DNA from 2 places in the Paenibacillus sp. J2R1T-4 genome. Region 1 is predicted to be linked to the other one. Evidence: riboswitches for the same ligand, from Rfam matches in the RefSeq annotation. Region 1 holds a riboswitch; the other holds the start of a gene.
What was found. A riboswitch is a leader RNA that binds a small molecule or an ion and turns the genes downstream of it on or off. The one in region 1 is predicted to bind ZMP and ZTP.
Positions count from the first base shown of each region.

Region 2: another riboswitch for ZMP and ZTP. It lies ahead of rpiB (ribose 5-phosphate isomerase B); the one in region 1 lies ahead of AC58QD_RS24430 (DJ-1/PfpI family protein).

Region 1 is NZ_JCAUBA010000017.1:156,450-159,588, reverse strand. It holds gene AC58QD_RS24435 (heparinase II/III domain-containing protein) at 1-1,506, opposite strand, end outside; ZMP/ZTP riboswitch at 1,811-1,891, shown strand; gene AC58QD_RS24430 (DJ-1/PfpI family protein) at 1,960-2,547, shown strand; gene AC58QD_RS24425 (methyl-accepting chemotaxis protein) at 2,641-3,139, shown strand, end outside.
Region 2 is NZ_JCAUBA010000018.1:19,870-23,008, reverse strand. It holds gene glyA (serine hydroxymethyltransferase) at 1-703, opposite strand, end outside; gene AC58QD_RS24565 (TIGR01440 family protein) at 742-1,290, opposite strand; gene rpiB (ribose 5-phosphate isomerase B) at 1,287-1,736, opposite strand; ZMP/ZTP riboswitch at 1,864-1,944, opposite strand; gene AC58QD_RS24555 (neutral/alkaline non-lysosomal ceramidase N-terminal domain-containing protein) at 2,122-3,139, shown strand, end outside.

The DNA of each region.
Region 1 (3,139 bases):
ACGCTCCAATCTGTTCCCGCACAGCAGCACAGCAAGCTGGGCATAGATTGGTTCACCGGTCTTCTCGAACAGCTGCACCACATCATCCAGCTTATACAAAAGATTAGGATTCCCGGCAGAATCGCTGTCCCCAACCTGCGGCATGTATCGATCTATCATGATTAACCCTGCATGCGCGCGTAACATCTGCCTGAACTTGGCATTTCGATAAAAATCACCTTGCGGATACCGGTCATAGCCGAACATAATATCTGCTACTTGTTTGTAGGCATTAACCCAGATGTTGTTATACAAAGGAGCAGCTTCATCGCCAAAGCCATCCCTGTCAACGTCACACACCAGAGCATGCAGCATATTGCCCCCTGTTATCGCCCATCCACCTGCTTCCGGCGGAATAGCTTTCCCTTCTCGGAACACAAAATCCAGCCATTCCTCCGTCGTCCCTGGCTCATCAAGCACAATTGCAGCGAGCGCGAGTGCATTCTGGTGCATCCCATGGTTTCCTCTGATCTGTGCTTTCTTCACTCCCTCAAACACTTGTCTCAGGATTCCGTCCTCGATATTCGTGCGAATCAGTTCCATGGTGGATTTAGTGTTGGATAGTTTGTATTTCGCAGCTTTGGCAGCCAGGAAATCGAGCACTTCCGAACTCTCTATCAACGCAGGATAGAATGCATCGTAAGCGCTAACAAACGATTGAACAATAGAAGTCTCCCATATGCTTCCGACTGTTTTGCCTTGACCTGTCATCCCATGCGAATTCAGGAAACCATTCTCCCAAGAGAACACCCCTGTGTCCAGTTCAGGGTACAAATCCGCTACTCTGTCAAGCAGCACGATTCCTGCCTGGGCATATTTCAGCTCCCCGCTATATAGATAGGCATCTCGCAATTGAAGAATAGCCGTTTCTACCATTCCACCGTGCGCCCAAGGATACTTCGAAGTCGGGAAGAGATTCCCGTTCACATCTATCATTCGGATCCATATTTTCCAATGAGAGTAGAAGGCAATAAAAGTCCACTGCTCACCTGCCTCGTCCTTCCAGCCATATCCGTCATCAACACCCCAGCTCTCGTCACGATCCGGGTACAGTCTATTAACCAGATACTTCTTATCCCCTCGTCCTGGCTGAAAAATACCATTTTCATCCTTAGCACTCTCATAGTAAGCAGCGAAATCATTGGAAGGAAATACAGACTGACAGCTGGGACAAGTCAGCTTCCATGGTTGCTCCAATGTATCGGCTACCCACGGCCACCGACCATAAGCATGATGAGCATCTCCGCATATCGGGCAGCCTAATTTCTGATTCACCGCATAGCTGCGGGGGATCGTTTGGGGGGCAGGTAAATTCCACAGCTGCTCCCACCCGAGATCGATATAGACGTCCGCCTTAGAAACAGCTTCATCCAGCTCCAGCTTCGCCCAATCATACTTGGCAACATTACGCCTTACGCTGCTTACTTTTTCAGGTGTGTAGTAGGTGCTTCTTTGTTTGACACTCATCCGTGATCCCGCCTTTGCATCAAAGAAATAAGAACGATTAGGCCTAATGCTGTCATCATAACATAATGTAAAGCTTTAAAGTGACATAGTTATATAGGACTAACAAAATCCGCTGTCGAAACACTTATTTCCTGGGAAATATGTCGACTTGCACTTTTACGACTCAACTGCTGGCGTTATAAAGACTGGAAAAAGAGCAGAACCGCTGCTGCCATTACAGCACAGTTGAAAAAGATACAGGATGTTACTTGAAATCCATTGTTGAAAATATTCAGAATATTGGATAAAATAGACCCAACTGAAACAATCGCTGTGCAACTGGCGGAACATGGTGAACCATGGGGGAGCGCAGCGGAATCGAATGCCGGACGCCTGGGCGAGTGCTTGATCGAGAGATCAATGCGCTCTTTTTTCGTTTTCAGCAAACTATATTTCCGAAGGAGAGGGTACGGGATGAAAATCGCTTTTGTATTATTTGATCGAGTGACGGCTTTGGATTTTGTAGGTTTCTATGACGCTATTACGAGGTTACGATTCCTGAAACTGATGGATGATGTTACTTGGGATCTATGCGCTGATCGGGAAACGGTCAGGGATGAGCGGGGTTTGACGATCCATGCAGGGCTCGTGTTGCCGGATTTGTCCGGGTATGATCTTGTCTTCGTTCCCGGGGGCCCAGGTACAAGGGAGCTCATGTTCGATGCCGAGTTCATCAAGTGGCTGCAGACGGCGGCTGGGGCGAAGATGCTGGTTTCGGTTTGCACAGGGGCTTTGTTACTGGGAGCAGCTGGATTTCTGGAAGGAAAACGGGCAACAACGAATCTGCACGCATACGAGCTGTTAGCTCCCTACTGCCAGGAGGTTCTGAAGGAGAGAATTGTGAGAGACGGCAATGTATATACAGGTGCAGGTGTAGCGACATCAATCGACTTGGGTCTCTATGTTGTTGAGCGTTTGTGCGGAGCTGATGCCGCAAGAAAAGTTCAAGTGAGTATGGATTATCCGTATTATGAAGCGGGAAAGCAAGTTGCAGACAATTAATCGACATATTTTGACTCTCATAGGTAAAAGGAATCATGTTATAATCTTCAGGACCATGAAATTACATATTATTACATCCAGGAGGTACTGAAGGTGTTGAGTTTACATTCACTCAAGCATAAGATCATTTGGCCGGTGTTGATAGTCATCAGTCTCGTCACAATATCGATGGCATGGTTCATATACGGGCAAACCGCGGACAGTATGAAGAGCAAAGGCTTCGCTACCCTTGAAGTGACGAAGATCGGAATCGAAAACGCATTGATCGCGCGCAAAACCGCAGAAGATGTGATGGAGAAGGAAATGGTCAGCCAAGCTGTGCTGCTGTCCTTGTTAGTCGAAAAAGGTCTGCCCTTCGATCAGGTGGCCGCACTTTCGAGGAAAGGGCAGATCGATGATATCTGGATAACGGACGGTCAAGGTAATACGATCCTTACGAATGCGGGACCCGATGTAAAATTTAATTTTTCCGCCGATCCCAAGCAACAAGCCTATGAATTTATGGATCTTATCTCTAAGAAAAAAGAAGTGGTAGTCCAGCCAGCACAACCTCGTACGATTGATCCGAAAGTATACAAATATGTGGGGGTGG
Region 2 (3,139 bases), on a different contig from region 1:
TACCTCCGCGAGGGCCGCGAAGCGTCTTGTGTGTAGTTGTAGTAACAAAATGAGCATGAGGAACCGGGCTTGGATGAAGACCAGAAGCTACCAATCCAGCGATATGCGCCATGTCAACCATGAATAACGCGCCAACATCATTTGCAATTTGGCCAAGCGTTGCAAAATCAATAATACGCGGATACGCACTTGCGCCCGCTACGATCATTCTTGGCTTGTGCTTGAATGCAAGCTTGCGGACTTCATCATAATCAATGCGGAAATCCTTCTCGTTAACACCGTAAGCCACGAAGTTGTATAGCAATCCTGATGCATTGACCGGACTTCCGTGTGTCAAGTGACCACCGTGAGCCAAGTTCATACCCAGAACCGTATCTCCCGGATTAAGAGCGGCCAAATATACGGCTAAATTCGCTTGCGCGCCGGAGTGAGGCTGTACGTTCGCATGCTCTGCACCGAATAGCTCTTTTGCACGATCACGAGCAATGGTCTCTACGATGTCTACATATTCACAGCCGCCATAATAACGTTTTCCCGGGTAGCCTTCCGCATATTTATTCGTCAATACAGTGCCCATGGCCTCCATGACAGCTTCGCTAACAAAGTTCTCAGAGGCAATAAGCTCGATTTTATCTTGCTGGCGGCCTCTCTCCAGTTGAATCGCTTCTAGAATTTTCGGATCCGATTTGCGTAAATTTTCCATTTCAATAATTCCTCCCACAGTATGATGAATGTGTATAATTAAACTTCTTGTTCGACTATATATACAGCTCGCACTCCACCGATCAATCTCGGCCGGGTATAAGCCATCGTAACATGCGCCTGTCCGATTGTACGGATCGAGGGTCGGACTGGAACGGCTACACGACGGAGATGCATCCCGATGAACGTGTCCCCGATATCAAGACCTGCATGCGCTTGAATCGATTCGACCAAACATGGATTAGACAAATGGCGAAAAGCATAAGCAGCCATGGATCCTCCCGCTTGTCTAACCGGCACGGCCGACACTTCCTCAAGCGTAGGGTGCAAGTGAAACAGATCACGCTCAATCACTAGTGCGCGATTCAGATGCTCGCAGCATTGATAGGCGGGCTGGAACCCAACCTCTTGACGGACGTTCTCGACAGCGTGGAAAATCGCCTGCGCCACATCTTCCGTTCCTGCTGTTCCAATATGCTGGCCCACGACTTCACTTGTGCTGGTGCCTATTACGACTATTTGCCCCAGACCGATACCGCCCGCCTGTACAAGCTCGCGTAATACCTGCTCCACTTGTTGAGTAATCATACCGAACGATCTTCCAAGTTTTTGATTTTCTGGATGCGGTTAATATGGCGGGGTCCTTCAGAGAAAGCTGTGTCCAACCATACTTTTATGATTTCAATAGCAACACCCGGACCGATTACCCGCTCCCCCATAGCCAACACATTGGAGTTATTATGCTCTCTTGTAGCTTTGGCCGAGAATAGATCATGCACGAGTGCGCAACGAATACCTTTTACCTTGTTCGCTGCGATCGACATCCCAATCCCAGTACCGCAAATGAGAATGCCTCGGTCTGCTGTGCCTTCTACGACTTGTTCACATACGGGTAAAGCGTAGTCAGGATAGTCAATGGAATCTGCACAATGGCAACCAAAATCCTCGACTTCATGCCCTTCCTTCTTCAGGAACTCGATCACTTCGTCTTTCAACCGGAAACCAGCGTGGTCTGCTCCAATAGCGATTTTCATAGGACTCGTGTCTCCTTCATGCTTTGCGAGAGCAAAGTTATTTCAACTTAGACTTTATGGTACTAGTATAACCGAAAGGAAGGCTAAGATGAAAAAAAGAGCAAACCGACCGTCCGAAAACGTTCGTTGCTCTTGCCCAGGCGACCGGCCGTATGTCTCGATGCTCCATTGGGGTAATCCCCGCTTGTCGCCAGTTACATCGAGTCCAACATCTTGCTTCCATCATACCGCATTCGTGAATCGGTGTAAAGACATGGACATCATATTCAGCCTTAACCAAAAAGTGCAAAATATGTGATCGATATGACAAAGAATTTGGCACCAGAACCGACTATTATGAATATAGGCTGGGTTCATTCTAGGAAAAGAAAGGATGAGGATACATATGAAATGCGGCATGTTCGAAATCGATATTACTCCGACGCTTGGAAGTACGATTCCCGGTTACTTTGAAGACCGAAAGGCTACAGGTATCAAGGACAGACTGTTTGCGAAAGCATGTGTGATTGAATCGGAAGGAAAAGTTCTGGCGCTGCTCGTTCTGGATAGTTTATTCGTCCATCCTTATGTGACGGATGAAGTTAGAAGAAGAGTCCAAGAGGCTGTAGGTATAGCCGGTGCTGCGATCATGATTGCGGCGACTCATACGCATACAGGGGGCCCCGTATTCACTACCACCTTCCTGTCGGCGGATCAGGGTTATTTGGAGTTTCTCGCAGAGCGTGCCACGGAGGCGATCATCACGGCCTATCATGCACGGCAAGAGGCCCGTATAGGTTGCGGCATTGGGCAAGAGGGGGACATCGCCTTTAACCGACGATTCTGGATGAAGGACGGAAGCTTAAAGACCAATCCGGGTATTTTGAACCCCGAGATCGTAAAGCCTGAGGGCCCTATTGACACCGAACTGTTGGTTGTGCGAATGGATGACGCTGCCGGTAATCCCATTGGAATTATAAGTAATTATACTTGCCATACAGATACCGTTGGAGGAACGGAATTTTGCGCTGACTTCCCAGGTGAGCTAAGTGCTGTGCTTAAGGGGACTTACGGAGATTCCTTAGTCAGTCTGTTCTTTATGGGGGCTAGCGGCAATATTAACCATCTGGATGTAAGTGGTAAAATGAGGAGAAAACCAAATTACTATAAGATGATGGGCCGTATTCTAGCAGGGGAAGTCATTAAGGTGAGAGAAAAAATCTCGACAGAAGAGACTTTAGAGATCGAAACGGATCAGCAATATTTCACAATCGATTACCGCCGCCCTGCAGCTGAAGAAGTATTGGATGCCCGCGACATTATGCAGAGTGATTCAGTAACCAATATAGACAAGGCTTTTGCCGCTGAGCTTCTGAATTCGCTTGATTGTGAGACTCAGGCGGATGTTGAGGTCCAAACATTCA